One region of the Arthrobacter sp. SIMBA_036 genome, then DNA from elsewhere that is predicted to be linked to it. Evidence: predicted binding sites of a transcription regulator. Region 1 holds the regulator's gene; the other holds the start of a gene.

Region 1 (7,544 bases):
ACCCCAGCGAGTACCCCACGGGTAAGATCTCCGAAGTTCGTGAGCCGATGGTGTCCGCTACCATCCTTGCGCCCAACGAGTTCGTGGGTTCGATCATGGAACTGTGCCAGAGCCGCCGTGGCCAAATGAAGGGCATGGACTACCTGTCCGAGGACCGCGTGGAGCTCCGATACTGGATCCCGCTGGCGGAAATCGTGTTCGACTTCTTCGATCTCCTGAAGTCAAAGACGCGTGGTTATGCGTCCCTGGACTGGAAGGCCGACGGCGAGCAGGTGGCCGACCTCGTCAAGGTGGACATCCTCCTGCAGGGTGAACAGGTGGATGCCTTCAGCGCCATTACCCACCGGGACAAGGCCTACGCTTACGGTGTGATGATGACGGGCAAGCTCCGCGAGCTCATACCGCGTCAGCAATTCGAGGTGCCCATCCAGGCCGCCATCGGGTCGCGCATCATTGCCCGTGAAAGCATCAGGGCCATCCGCAAGGACGTTCTTGCCAAGTGCTACGGCGGCGACATCACCCGTAAGCGCAAACTGCTGGAAAAGCAGAAGGAAGGCAAGAAGCGCATGAAGATGGTGGGCCGCGTGGAAGTGCCGCAGGAGGCCTTCATCGCAGCACTCACCACGGACGAGTCCAAGGACAAGGCCAAGAAGTAGATGCCCAGCGTCCTCCCTTTGGGCGACCCGGCACCTGCGGATGGCATGTTGCCCCCGCAGGTGCTGTCCGGCGTCGAGCATCGCAAGTTCGGGCTTTACGTGCACATCCCGTTTTGCGCAGTCCGCTGTGGCTATTGTGACTTCAATACGTACACAGCTACCGAGCTCGGTGGTGGCGCTTCCCAGGATGCGTACGCAGAGACCGCCATCTCCGAGTTGCAGTTCGCCGGCACAGCATTGGACGCTTCGGGTGTTCCCAGCCGTCCCCTGAGCACGGTGTTCTTCGGCGGCGGAACTCCGACGTTGCTTCCGGCCGAAGACCTCGCCCGCATCCTCGGTGCCGCCGTCGAAAAGTGGGGCCTGGAGCCGGGTGCTGAGGTGACCACCGAGGCCAATCCCGATTCAGTGACGCAGGAATCGTTGAAGGTGCTGGCTGAGGCCGGCTTCACGCGCGTCTCCTTTGGCATGCAATCAGCCGTTCCACACGTCCTGAAAGTGCTGGACCGTACACACACTCCCAGCCGCGTTCCGCTCGTAGTGCAGTGGGCGCGCGAGGCCGGTTTGTCCGTCAGCCTGGACCTCATTTACGGTACGCCGGGGGAGTCCATGGCCGATTGGCAGTTGTCGCTGGAAACGGCACTTTCCTACGCACCGGACCACATCAGCGCCTATGCGCTGATCGTGGAGGACGGCACCAAGCTCGCCGCACAGATCCGTCGCGGCGAGGTGCCCGGAATTGACGACGACGATCACGCCGCCAAATACGAACTCGCCGATAAATTGATCTCCGAATCCGGATTGAGCTGGTACGAAGTCAGCAACTGGTCCCGAACGCCGGAGCAGGCATGCCAGCATAACCTCGCCTACTGGCGCGGAGACGACTGGTGGGGCATTGGCCCCGGAGCCCACTCCCACATGGGCGGCGTGCGCTGGTGGAACGTCAAGCACCCCACGGCATACGCCTCACGGCTGGCTTCGGGAAGTTCGCCTGCCGCCGGGCGTGAGACATTGGACTCCGCTACCCGCGAGGTGGAGCGAATCATGCTCGAGGCGCGGTTGGGGACCGGATTGGTCGTTAACGCCCTGGATGCCGTGGGACGCCATGCGATGGCGGGCCTGATCGCGGACGGACTAGTGGACCCGGTGGCCGCTTTCAAAGGCCGCTTGGTGCTCACCTTGAAGGGCAGGCTGTTGGCCGACGCCGTGGTGCGCCGGATTCTTACCGACTAGTCGACTCGCTGCGGAACTACTTGATCCAGCGCAGGTTCAGCTTGTATCGATGCGGTTGACCGTGGTTTACCCGGATCCCGGCCGATACGGAGAAGCACGTCAGCGCAACCCAAATGGCGGTGGCGATGATGGCAAAAACGTTGCCCACCACAGGCAAGAGGACCAGGATGTTTGCCAGCACAGCGGCGATCGTGGGAGGTAGCGTGAAGTTCAGCGCCTCCCTCGATTCCTGGGCGGTGAACGGCCCGCGATCGCGGAAAATCAGGTAGATCAGCAGGGATGGCAAGCACCCGAGGATCCCTCCGAAGTGCGCCAAAGTGGCCCACTGCCGGTCCTCGCCGGCAGTCAGCGGAAGTGCGTTGGCAGGCGCGCCATGGTACTGGGGCTGGCCTGCGGCTCTGCCTGGTTCGTCAGGAGCGTTCTCTGCCACGGTGTCTTCCCTTTGCTTTACGATGCTGCGGTGTTGCTGTCCCAGAATACTTGGTCCTGTGCCCGTCCCAAGACCAACGCCCTGTCACTGCGCTGTCAGGAAGTCGATCACTTCTTCCACCCTGCCCAATAACGACGCTTCCAGATCAGCGTAGCTGCGAACCGCGCCCAAAAGCCGTTGCCATCCCAAGCCGACGTCCTCGGCAGTTTCGTGCGGCCAACCGAAGGCACGCAAGATCCCGGTCTTCCAATCCAGCCCCCGAGGGACCGCGGGCCACTGCTCAATGCCCAGCACCTTCGGCCTGATGGCCTGCCAGACGTCCACGTACGGGTGGCCCACGATCAGTACATTGCCGGCCGCGCCCGGCACTGTCATCGCTTCCGCGGCAATGCGCGACTCTTTGGAGCCAGGCACAAGGTGGTCCACCAGAATGCCAAGTCGGCGTGTGGGACCGGGAGAGAAAGCGGCAATGGCTGATTTGAGGTCGTCCACCCCGTGCAAGGGTTCCACCACAATGCCTTCGACGCGGAGATCGTCTCCCCAGACCTTCTCGACCAGTTCGGCGTCGTGCTTGCCCTCAACCCAGATCCGGCTGGACATCGCTACCCGGGCGCGCTGGCCTTGAACCTTGACCGAGCCGGAGGCGGTGCGGCCGGTGGATGCCCCTGAAGCGGGACGCGGGGCAGGTGGCAGGAGCCGGACCGCTTGGCCCTCCAGGAGGAAGCCAAATCCAAGTTGGAACGACTTCGTCTTTCCACGCCGGTCCTCCAAGGACACGATGTGCATGCCGCCGGACTTCTCCACCCGTGTCACTTCGCCGACCCATCCGGACTGCACGTCTTCAAGGACCATGCCTCGCTGGACGGGTACCTCGGGAAGTTGGCGTTTGGCGGGGGCCGCCAGGTCCTGTGGGCCCCAATGGTCGAAAGCCAAGGTCTTCTTACCTCTTCGCGCTCGAATCAGACCGGTTTGCTGCCGGCCCCGCGCGCTTGAATCTCCGCGGGCGGTTTCAATGCTAGCAACGCGTTGGCTCATACTAGACTTGTTAGCACTTGGGCATGTTGAGTGCTAACCCATGAGATGTCAGGAGGTGGAGCAATGAGTGAGCCGCGCAAGTTGGAAGTGCTGCGCGCAATCGTTGAGGATTACGTTCATTCAAGGGAGCCTGTAGGATCCAAGGCCCTGGTTGAACGCCACCACCTCGGCGTTTCGAGTGCCACCATCCGCAATGACATGGCTGTCCTCGAAGAGGAGGGCCTCATTGCCGCGCCCCACACCAGCGCTGGGCGTATCCCCACGGACAAGGGCTACAGGCTGTTCGTGGACCGCATCTCGCAGGTTAAGCCGCTTTCCGCGGCTGAGCGCCGTGCCATCCATTCGCTGCTTGAGGGCCCCGACGACGTCGATGACATTCTTGAACGTACCGTGCGGCTCCTTTCCCAGCTCACCAACCAGGTCGCCGTCGTGCAGTACCCGCACTCAAGGAGAGCGGTGGTACGCCACGTCGAATTCGTGCTGCTGGCGCCCCAGCAGGTGCTGGTGGTCCTGATTGCCGATACCGGAAGCGTCGGGCAGAAGGTCATCGATGTAGGGTTCGACGTCGGCAATGAGGCGCTGATGATGTTGCGGTCCAGGTTCCTCGGCAGTATCTCGGGTACCCAGGTGGATCTCTTGCCCCAAGTCCTTCCGTCCGTCGTGGCGCTTTGCCCCCCTGAACTCCGTGGGGTGGCGCAAACCCTGGCGCATGGCCTCCAGGTGCTCAGCGGCAACAGCCGTGAAGAACGCATCCTGATGGCCGGCACGGCAAACCTGGCGCGTTCCAACGTGGACTTCCCTTTGAGCATTGGTCCGGTGCTGGAGGCCCTTGAGGAACAAGTTGTCATGCTCCGGTTGTTATCGGATATGGGTGATGACCCCCGGGGAGTAACTGTCAGTATCGGGAGGGAAAATCCCTATGACGGTTTGGCCGAGGCGTCCGTTGTGGCAACTGGCTATGGATCCGGTGCCAAGGTGGGCATTTTGGGACCAACCCGCATGGATTACCCAACAACCATGGCCGCCGTGCGAGCGGTGGCCCGCTACCTTTCCCGCATTCTCGGCGACTAAGACGCCGTCCATCATCGGAATACCTGCAGTAACAACAAGGAAGAGATACAGACTTTGAGCAGCCACTATGACGTTTTGGGAGTCTCGCCGGAAGCCACCGGGGAAGAGATCAAAAAGGCGTACCGCAAGTTGGCGCGGAAGCTCCACCCGGACGTAAATCCCGGGGAGGATGTCGCTGAGCAGTTCAAGGCCGTGACGCATGCTTATGAAGTTCTGTCCGACCCGCAGAAGCGCCGTGTCTACGATGCAACCGGCAACGAGAACGGCACCGATAACGGCTCCGGCGCATATTCCGGCCAAGGGTTTGCCTTCCAAGACATCTTCGACACCTTCTTCGGAGGAGGCGGCGGACACGGTCACGGTGGTCCTGCTTCCCGTGTCCGCCGCGGCCAGGATGCCCTCATCAGTGTGCGTATCGACCTCAAGGACGCCGTCTTCGGCGTCAACAAGAAGCTTGAGGTGGACACAGCCGTGGTTTGTCCCACCTGTGACGGCAGCTGCTGCCGTCCCGGAACCCAGCCGGAGCGCTGTGACATCTGTGGTGGCAGCGGCCAGGTCCAGCGGGCCGTCAGGTCAATCCTGGGCCAGGTCCTGACCACTGCGCCCTGTGGGTCATGCGAGGGATTCGGTACGGTCATCAAGGATCCTTGCAACGAATGCAGCGGGCAAGGCCGGATTCGCAGCCGCCGCTCCCTGACCATCAAAGTTCCGGCAGGCGTTGCCACGGGTACCCGGATTCAGCTGTCCGGACAGGGCGAGGCCGGACCCGCCGGCGGCCCTGCTGGTGACCTCTACGTGGAAATCCGCGTCAACAGCGACTCGGTCTTTGTACGGGAAGGCGATGACCTCCACGCGACGCTCAGCGTCCCGATGACAGCAGCGGCCCTGGGGACTGAGGTGCAGTTGGAGACCTTCGACGGCGAGCAGGACATCGATGTCAAGGCGGGCACGCAGTCCGGGGAAATCATCACCCTCCGGGGCCTCGGGGTAACCCACCTCCGTGGCTACGGTCGTGGCGACCTCAAGGTGCACCTCCATGTGGAGACACCCACCAAACTCGACCCTGCCCAAGAGGAGCTGCTCCAGCAGCTGGCGAAGCTTCGTGGTGAGCAATTCACCGAAGGCAAGCTGGTGGCCAGCGGGGGCATGTTCGCGAAGCTTCGGGACAAACTCGGTAACCTTTAGCGGTGAGTAACCCCGTTTTCTTCGCAGAGCCCGGCAGTCTGGAAACCGTCACACCGGGCGCGAGGTTCGTCCTTGAGGGGCCCGAAGCCCGGCACGCCGTTACGGTCAAGAGAATCGGTATCGGGGAGTCGGTCGATATATCCGACGGCGCCGGGTTCCGGTTGACGGGAACGGTGGCCGACGCGGGAGCCGGGACACTGACCGTCACCGCGTCGGGTGTGGAATTCGAGGATCGGCCGGCCGTTCGGCTGGTGCTGGTTCAGGCGTTGGCCAAGGGCGACCGTGACGAGCTTGCCATCGAGACGGCAACGGAACTTGGGATCGACGCCGTCGTGCCCTGGCAAGCGGAACGCTCCATCGTGAGGTGGAAGGGTGATCGCGCGAGGAAGGCGCACGCGAAGTGGGAGTCCGTGGTCACGGCCGCAGCAAAGCAGGCACGCAGGGCGTGGATCCCCGAGGTGCGCCCCATCGTGGAATCTGCCGGGTTGGCCCCGCTGGTTGCAGCAGCCGATCTGGCGATCATCCTGCACGAAGACGCCAAGAATTCGTTGCGGGGAGTTCTTGAGGCCGCTGCAGGACTTGAAATAACAGCATCGGCGCCTGCACGCGAGGTTCTGCTGATCGTCGGCCCCGAGGGGGGAATTTCTCCTCGCGAGGTCACACGCCTCAGCGACGCCGGGGCAGTGACCGCGCTCTTGGGTCATCACGTGTTGAGGTCCTCAACGGCCGGTCCGGCCGCCGTCGTCCTGGCAAGCGACATTCTCGGCCGATGGTAGTTGGGTGACCAGCTCTATCCGACAGTGAAAAGCTTGGTGTCCGTGCTCGTTTCGATCGTCGCGCCGGAGCCGTCCACCTGAGACACGCGGACCTCGTACTTGCCTCTCTTCAGGGTGGCGCTGAAGGTGAACAGTCCATACTGTCCGGCGTCCCCGCTGGCTTTGGTTTGCCCGGTTAGCAGGCTCGTTTTGTCGGCCGTTCCGTTGTCTTGGAGCAGCTGCCAGGTGATCGGCTTGGAACTGTCCGTGCTTCGGCCATTGAACTTGACCAGGCCTGCAGGAAGGGTCGTGTCTTCCTGGGGATCAATAATCCACAGCGGCGCCACGACGGAGGCGTCCCTATCCATCGGGTCTCCGAGTTTCACCTGACCGAATGCCATATAGTCCTTATGCCCGTCCACAAGGATGACCACTTGGATCTGCTGGCCGGAGTTGATGAGCCCGGATGATGAAGCAGCCGCCGTCGCTGTATAAACCAGCTGCTGGACCGCGCGCTGGGCCATTCCGGGATCGAGGTTCGAGTTGAATGCGTCTTTGGACAGATCCACCGTGATGACGTTCTTGCCGGAGATGGACGTCGCCAGGTTCGCCGGGCTCTGCCATGGCGTGAACAGGTCATGGTCCAACGGCTTTTGGGACATCATGATGCGCAGCGCGCTGGTTACCGGGTTCCCGTCTCCCGGGAGGTCCCGAAATTCGCGGTAGAGGTAGACCTCGTCCTTGCTGCGCCCGATCCAATACACCGGGATCTTGGTTGACGCTTGGGTGGTCTCCAACGGCGCGTTGCTTGCCGGAGCATCTTGGACGGACACCGTGGGGGAGCTCGGCACGGACTGGCTGGTTCCGCTGTTGGCGATACAGCCGGTGAGCAGGAAGACAGCAAGCATCGCAGGCACGGCCATGGCGGTTTTCCGCTTCCGTGCGCTGGATACGTGGCTTGCTGGCAGTGTGATGGAGCGTCCTGTCTCAGTGTGGTCCGTGGCATTGGACTGATGCACGGCGGCGTTCTCCGCCGGACCAGTTCTGCCGGTGCTTTGTTACCCCCTATGCCAGCTTTGCATACAGCCGACGGCGGTCCCTTGCGAATACGGTGAAGGGCGCTAACTGAAACGTGATTGATACCAGCCCGATGCGGAGTTGAGACCAACGCCGACATCGAGT
Region 2 (7,544 bases), on a different contig from region 1:
GGTCCGCAAGCGGTCAGCAGGACGAGCAGCGATCCTACGGCGAGTGTTCCTGCAATTGTCCCGGTCTGAGTCCCGAGAGATGCGCCTTTGAAATGCCTATTTTTGACAGCGCGAATGGAACCTAAATTCAATGTATTGCCCCCTTTTGAATGCGCCATGCGAAGGCGCGTGGTGTGACCATAACACCGGATGCAATCTTGGGGGCGAAAAAAGTCCGCTTTGAATTTAGTGTTACAAAGTCTCAGGCCCGCGCAGCACGCTTTTCCACACTCCGTGCCTCTGGCGTACGTTCCTCGAGCACACCGCTACCCGCGCCTAATGCGCGAACCGTCCACCCCGCATTTCGCCAGGCCTCGGCGTCCAGGACGTTGCGTGCGTCCAGCACCATTCGACGTCGTACGAGCGCCCCGGCCTCAGAAGGCGACAGGGCGGCGTATTCGTTCCATTCGGTGAGCAGCAGCACCAGTTCGGCTCCTTCGAGGGCGCGCTTGGTGGAGGCCTCGAAGCGGAGTTGCGGGTAACGGATCCAGGCGTTGTTGATGGCTTTGGGGTCCGTGACGGTGACGTGCGCGCCGGCTGCGGCGAGTTGTTGCGCGACGTCGAGCGCGGGCGAATCCCGGATGTCGTCGGTGTCCGGTTTGAACGCGGCGCCGAGCACCGCCACGGTACGTCCGGACAGGAATCCGCGGCACATGTCGCGGGCGATTTCCACGGTTCGTGACCGTTGATCGAGGTTCACCGAATCAACCAACGCCATCCATTCATCCACGGACGGCACCGAGAGCTCGCGCGCTTGGGCCCGGAATGAACGGATGTCCTTAGGCAGGCAGCCACCGCCGAACCCGAGCCCGGCGTGCAGGTACCGGTTCCCGATGCGCGGATCAAGGCCCATCGCCTCGCTCAGCTCACTCACGTCCGCGCCCGACGCGTCGCACAGCTCAGCCATCGCGTTGATGAAACTGACCTTCGTGGCCAGGAAAGCGTTCGACGCCGATTTGATCAGCTCCGCCGTCGCGAAATTGCACACCAACCGGGGGATGCCGGCGCTGATCAGCGGCTCGTACACCGCATCCAAAACGGCCGTGATGGGAGCGCCGGCGGGGGCGCCCTTACCGCCCGGAACGCCGTAGACCAGCCGGTCCGGAACCAAGGAATCCTTGACGGCAGTGCCTTGGCGCAGGAACTCAGGGTTCCAGCCGAGCAGCACGTCCGAGCGCCTGGCCAGCAGATCTCGCAGCTTGTCCACCGTGCCTACCGGCACCGTTGACTTTCCGACGACGGCGGCGCCGACGGCCAGATGCGGCAGGAGGCTCCTCGTAGCCCCGACGAGATAGGAGAGGTCCGCCGTGTCCGAGGTCTTGGACTGCGGGGTGCCCACGCAGAGGAAATGGACCTCAGCCCCGCTGGCCAACGAGAAATCCGTGGTGAATTCGAGCCTGCCCGTAGTGCGCCCATCCCGGAGCAACTCGTCCAGGCCGGGTTCGTGGAAAGGTGCGAGTGCCTTGTTGAGCTGTTCCACCTTGACGGAATCGACGTCGATCCCCACCACGGTGTGGCCCATGGAAGCGAGCGTTGCGGCGTGCACGGCGCCGAGGTAGCCGCAGCCAATCACGGAAATCTTCATGAGGAGGGTCCTTTGCTGGGGGTAAGTTCGGTGGGGTCGGATTCGGCCGCGAAAGTAGCGATGACTTCTTCGTAATGCCGGACCAGGTCGGCGCTGAGCACGGGCCACGTCCGCCCCTGGACCGACGCAGTTGCCGCCGTCGCGAACGCTCGGCGCTTGGCGTCGTCGCCCATGAGGTCCTGCACGTAGTCGTGAAGCTGGCCGAGATTCCCGGGCTCGTACAGCCACCCGGTGCGCGAATTTTCGACGAGGTCCAAGGGGCCGCCGCGGCCTGTCGCTACCACGGGAACGCCCGACGCCATGGCTTCTTGGATGGTTTGGCAGAAGGTTTCGAACTCGCCCGGATGGACGAAAAGATCAAAGGAGGCCACCGCCTCAGCCAGGGCCTCAGCGCCGAGGAATCCCATAAACACAGCGTCAGGGAGCGCTGCCTCCAGTGCCGAGCGTTGCGGCCCGTCGCCCACGATCACGAGCTTGGTGTTCGGCAGATCGGCCAGCACTGCGAGGTCCTCCACCTGCTTTTCGACGGCGAGGCGGCCGACGTAGCCGATGATCCGTTGACCGCGCGGCGCTACTGAGCTGCGCCACGTCGTCGAACGTTTCGCGGGGTTGAAGCGTGCGGTATCCACACCGCGCCGCCACATGTCCACGCGCAGGATGCCGCGTCCGCGCAACTGGTTCAGCGCGAATGTGGACGGCACCAGGGTTCGGGTGGCGAGGAGATGGATGTTGTCCACACGGTTCCAGGCCCAGTTCTCCAGGAATGGCACGCCGTAGCGGGCCGCGTAGCTGGGAACCTCGGTTTGGTAGATCGCCACGCTCGGGATGCCGAGTTGATGCGCGGCCTGCACCGCGCGCCAGCCGAGGACGAATGGTGAAGCGAGATGCACGACGTCGGGCGAGAAATCGGCAAGGATTCGCTTGACCCGATTCACACCACCCAGCGCAACCCGCACATTCGTGTAACCGGCCAGCGGCACCGAGGGAAGCCGGTGCACATAGGCACCTTTCTCGACGCTCGAAACATCAGTGTCCGACGTCGACGGCGCGATCACCATCACCTCATCCCCGCGCTCCTGCAGATGCTCCAGCACCCGCAGTATCGAGTGGGTTACCCCATTCATCAGTGGCAGGAATGATTCGGCGACGATTGCGATCCTCACGCCTTCAACGGTGGTCGGGGCGGTTGGCGGTGCGGGTTCGATCCGGTGGCCTGTGGAGGAAGAGTTGGTTAACAGGTGGGGGTTGGGCTTACCATGGCAGATCCACCTGCGGGAGCCCGAATAGCTTGAGCACAGCAGGGGCTAGGACTTAGCCTTCCCGGTCGCTGCGGGTGCGCGCCCGCTTCAGATCCCTCCGCAGCCCCTTGTTATCCGCCCGGAGTTCGCGGTTGTCGTCCGCCAACCCCCGGTTGTCCTCGGTCAGCCCACGGTTTTCCGCCTCCAGCTCGAGCACGAGTTTCACCCCGGCCAGGTTGAGCCCTTCATCCAGGAGCGCTCCGATTCGGCGCAAAGTCGCGAGGTCCGACTCACTGTAGCGGCGAGTGCCGCCGTCGGTCCTTTCCGGAGTGAGCAAGCCTCTGCGTTCGTACTGCCGGATGTTCTGTTGCCCGGTACCGACCAGTTCCGCTGCAACGGAAATGGCGTAAACGCCCATCGCGTCCCGTTCGCGAACGTCCCTTCCGCCGTCGTGCTCCACTGCACCTGAGCCGCCAGAACCAGCCATCAAACCCCCTCAAAAATCTTCGGAAAATCCACTTGCACCACTCTCTCACCAGTGCTATAAAAAATCTATACCAGCCAACACAGATCCACCGGAAGGCTGGTACGAACAACAGATCAGCATCACGATCAAAGGAGTGAGAACAAAATGCTGATGCGCACTGACCCGTTCCGCGATTTCGACCGGCTCGCCCAACAGGTTTTTGGCACAACAGCACGCCCGGCGGGCATGCCCATGGACGCTTGGCAGGAGGGCGAAGAATTCGTTGTCGCGTTTGATCTGCCCGGTGTCAGCCCCGATTCCGTCGACCTCGACGTCGAACGTAACGTCCTGACGGTCAAGGCGGAGCGGAAGTCGCCAGCTGGCGAGAACACGGAAATGATCGCCGCCGAACGCCCCCAGGGCGTCTTCAGCCGGCAACTGATCCTGGGCGACACGCTGGATACCGACGGCGTCAAGGCCAGCTACGACGCCGGCGTGCTGACCCTTCGCATCCCCGTTGCAGAGAAAGCCAAGCCGCGGCGTATCGAAATCACGTCGAACGGACAAAGGCAGGAGATCAACGCCTAGTCCGGCAGGACCGGGAGCATCAGACCGACCGCATCGGAAAAGTTGGGCGCAGGCTTCGTGCCACCCCACAGCGCATCTTGCGCAAAGAAAACGCGGCCCCCGACGTTGCTTCCCGATGGATGGCCCTCGGCTCACGCCGGGGGCCATCTCAAACCCCTACCCGCACCGGAAGCAAACGCACGGAAACAACAGTGAGCAACCAACCCGATCACTACGCGATCCTGCAGGTGGCCCCCGACGCGACCGCCCGTGAGATTACCCACGCGTACCGCTCGCTGCTCCGCACCCATCACCCGGACACACGCCAAGCTGACGACGACGGCGGCGCACTTTCCGCGGCCGACGTCCAGCAACTGCACGCCATCATGCAGGCGTACGGCGTTTTGTCGGACCCGAGGAAGCGGGCGGCTTATGACCTCGCGCGCTCTGGCCTGCCTGCTCGGACTGCCGGGACGCCTGTGAGGGTTCGCGTTCACCGGACAACGCCGCCCGCCCCCGGCAATCCGGACCAGCCGCCCCTATCCTTCGGCCCGCCGCGTTGGGCTCCGCCGTCTTACAACACCCGAACACCAAGGAGTCATTCATGAGCGCATGGCGTCCCTACGACGGCCACATCATTCCTGCGTTTTACGAACGGTTCGAGAAGCGCTGGGGGAGGGGGACGGCGCCGTTCCTGGATCCCGAGGTCCACGAGCAACCCATGCCGCGGGCGCAATGGATCAACCCGGACACGGGAGCGGCGGTGGCGGTAGTGCCGATCTGGGCGGACGACCCGGAACACCGATCGTTTGGCGTGTTCTACCTTCCGCCCGCAGGGGATATCTGGATGCTCCGCCCCGGGCCCACAACATTCATGGAACCCCGAAGCGGGGCAAGCCAAGAGCATGTGACCCTGCGCAACGATGCCTTCAAGAAGGCCGTCAACCATGCCAAGGAGTTCATCTACGGCCCGCAACTATGAGTTGCACACCACCGAGGGGCGAGATCTCGAGGGAATAAGCATCCCAAAGTGCCGAGAGCTCGCCCCTCGATGAAGCTCCTACTCCCTTAAAACCTCGGGCAACTCATCCACATACACCGTCTGGGGCGGCTCGTAGTAGATCACCAACACTTTCTCGCCCACCGGGAACACACTCGTCTTGTCGAACGGGTGGGCGAAGAACGCACTCGTCCCTCCTTGGAAGGGGAGCATGACCTCGCCTATGGTGCCAGGTGCGATGGTGCCGGTCACCCGGCCGATTTTTCCGGTCAGGCTGCGGTTGACGTCCTTATGCATTGGGAGCTTTCGACGGCGGAGGCGCTTCCTTTCCGCGCAACGCCGACGCCAGGGAGGGCAGGAAGCTACCGACCTGCGACAAGATTCCACCCACCATGCTGTTCAGGCCATCGCCGCCGTTGAGCACCGTGAGCTGCCCGATGCGGGAGAAAGGTTCGGCCGCGGCGGAAACGATCGCTGGCATGTTCTCTGCGATCTGCTGGGAGATCACAGCATCCTGGTTGGTCTCCAAGGCTTCACCACGAGCCTTGATGCCCTCGGCTTCAGCCAGCGCCTTGGCCTTCACCGCCGAAGCGGCAGCGTTGCCACGCGCCGTCGTCGCCGCTGCCTCGGCTTCACCCGTCAGGCGAGTGGCACCAGCCATTGCTGCCGCCGCGCCTGCATTCGCTTGGGCTTCGAGTTCAACGCGCCGCGCATTGGCCTGGGCGTCAAGCTCGGTACGCCTGGCCAGTGCTTCCGCAGCACTGATATCCGCTGCCTTTTTGGCTTCGGCTTCCGTCCGCTGGGCGTAGGCCTTCGCGTCCGCGGGCTTGCGGATGGTGGTCTGTAGTTTCTGCTCTTCGCGGTCGGCCTCGAGTTTGGCCACTTCCGTTTCCTGGACCACCACTTGCTGGCGGGCGGTGGCATCGGCCAAAGGCCCCGCTTGGGCGGCGTTAGCGCGAGCCTGCTCGGCGTTGGCCTGGGCCGCGGATTGCTTGATGGCCGAAAGGCTCTGGGCATCGGCGATCAGCGCCGCAGCTTCTGCTTCCTTTTCCGCAGCTTCGCGGTTCCGGGTGGCCTCGGCGATCCGGGCTTCCATCTTGACCTGCGCAATGTGTGGCTTGGCGAGGTTCTGGATATAGCCGGTGGGATCCTGCAAATCCTTGATTTGCAGGGAATCAACCACCAGGCCGAGCTTCTCCATCTCCACGCCGCTGGCGCTCCGCACCAGTGAGGCAAGCTTGTCCCGCTCCCGGATAATCTCCTCCACGGTCATGCTGCCGATGATCGAACGCAGGTGCCCTTCAAAGACGTTGTACACCTGGCTTTCCATCCGGGGCTGCTGGCCGAGGAACCGCCGCGCCGCGTTGGCAATGAACGGTGGAGCATCGCCGATTTTGTAGATCACCACGCCATCAACGATCACCTGGATGCCTTGGGAGGTCACACAGGAAACTTTGAGCTCTGTCTCGTTCAGCGTCAGCGCGAGGGTGCGCACTGTCTGAAGTCCCGGAACCACCAGTGCGCCCTTCCCGGTGACAATCTTGAAGTCCATGCCATCGGTGTTTTCAAGTGTGCCGCGTGTCAGGCCCGAGATGATCAATGCCTCGTTGGGCTCGGCTACCTTCCACATTGCCTTGGTGGCCACCCACACGAAACCGATAACAAACAGGACGCCGAGAATCATGGCGATCAGTGGAAAGAATGCAGCAAGGTCTTGCATCGACCTGTCCCTTCAGAAAGTGAACCGCCCACACTGGTTGACCCCCAATAGGCCAAGTGGTTGCTCGTGTACACAGTCTTGTTCTGAGGGAGCTGCTAAGTCCAGCACGTTTGTGCGTCATTTGTGCCGGTTCGTCCGAAGGCTCTTGCAAGGAGGCAAAAAAGAAGGCTGGTGCAGCCGGTCGAATGAATTCGAAGGGCGGCTGCACCAGCTGCTAGTACGACTTTCTGTTATGCGTTGTGACACCTGTCCATTGGCCGCTCCTAGTTCCCGGCTTCGATTAATTTCCGGGCCTTCAACGCCTGCGCATCCCCCTGGGAACACCTCCCATCTTACGGCGGGGCACCGCAAAAAGCGCTGAATTTCGGGTCAGCCCAGGGGCGCCTGCCGGGGGAGGGCTGCGCTCCGTGGCACGATAGATCACGATGAAACTGCGCGCTGATCAGACCGGAAACCGTGGCCTCCCGATGCCCCTTTGGCTACAGGGTGGTTTGGAAGCGGTGCAAGCAGCATTCATCTCAGCCATTGTGGTGGTGCTTCCACTGCTGGGCGTCTGGGCAACCGACGGTTTCCAGAACCGCAACGTGGATTTCCTGGCCCGCCTGGCCGGCCAAGCGTGGCTCCTGATCCACGGCGTTTCCTTGAACCTGGCACAGGTCAACCCAGGCACCGTGGCCCAACACGGATCAGGAATTCTGTCCCTGATCCCGCTGGGCCTGACACTGATTCCATTTCTGCTGGCATGGCGGACGGGCCGTCGCCTGGCCCGCGCGTCCTACACGGACCAGCTGTGGCAGGCATTCCTGGGAGCCCTCCTGGTGTATGGCGCGTTCGGGATAGCCACCGGCTTCGTCTGCCGGACACCCGAAGTTGTGATCAACCTCTGGTTCGCCATGACCATCCCACTGATTCCCTTCGGCTTGGGGATA

The links. Region 1 encodes HrcA, which represses chaperone genes, less so after heat shock. Its sites were predicted from a motif close to TTNGCACTCGNNNNNNNCGAGTGCNAA; they were not measured.
Region 2: a site for HrcA is predicted at 3,381-3,407, ahead of SB659_RS03950 (Hsp20/alpha crystallin family protein). Genes of this name have one in related genera too.

The regions. Positions count from the first base shown of each region.
Region 1 is NZ_JAWRXG010000008.1:54,862-62,405, reverse strand. It holds gene lepA (translation elongation factor 4) at 1-656, shown strand, start outside; gene hemW (radical SAM family heme chaperone HemW) at 657-1,886, shown strand; gene SB659_RS12160 (DUF4870 domain-containing protein) at 1,903-2,316, opposite strand; gene SB659_RS12155 (DUF3097 domain-containing protein) at 2,401-3,249, opposite strand; gene hrcA (heat-inducible transcriptional repressor HrcA) at 3,415-4,422, shown strand; gene dnaJ (molecular chaperone DnaJ) at 4,477-5,607, shown strand; gene SB659_RS12140 (16S rRNA (uracil(1498)-N(3))-methyltransferase) at 5,610-6,383, shown strand; gene SB659_RS12135 (GerMN domain-containing protein) at 6,398-7,270, opposite strand.
Region 2 is NZ_JAWRXG010000002.1:262,600-270,143, reverse strand. It holds gene SB659_RS03965 (UDP-glucose dehydrogenase family protein) at 242-1,624, opposite strand; gene SB659_RS03960 (glycosyltransferase family 4 protein) at 1,621-2,787, opposite strand; gene SB659_RS03955 (MerR family transcriptional regulator) at 2,936-3,349, opposite strand; gene SB659_RS03950 (Hsp20/alpha crystallin family protein) at 3,494-3,916, shown strand; gene SB659_RS03945 (J domain-containing protein) at 4,108-4,503, shown strand; gene SB659_RS03940 (hypothetical protein) at 4,500-4,877, shown strand; gene SB659_RS03935 (hypothetical protein) at 4,956-5,192, opposite strand; gene SB659_RS03930 (flotillin family protein) at 5,185-6,615, opposite strand; gene SB659_RS03925 (DUF6350 family protein) at 7,041-7,544, shown strand, end outside.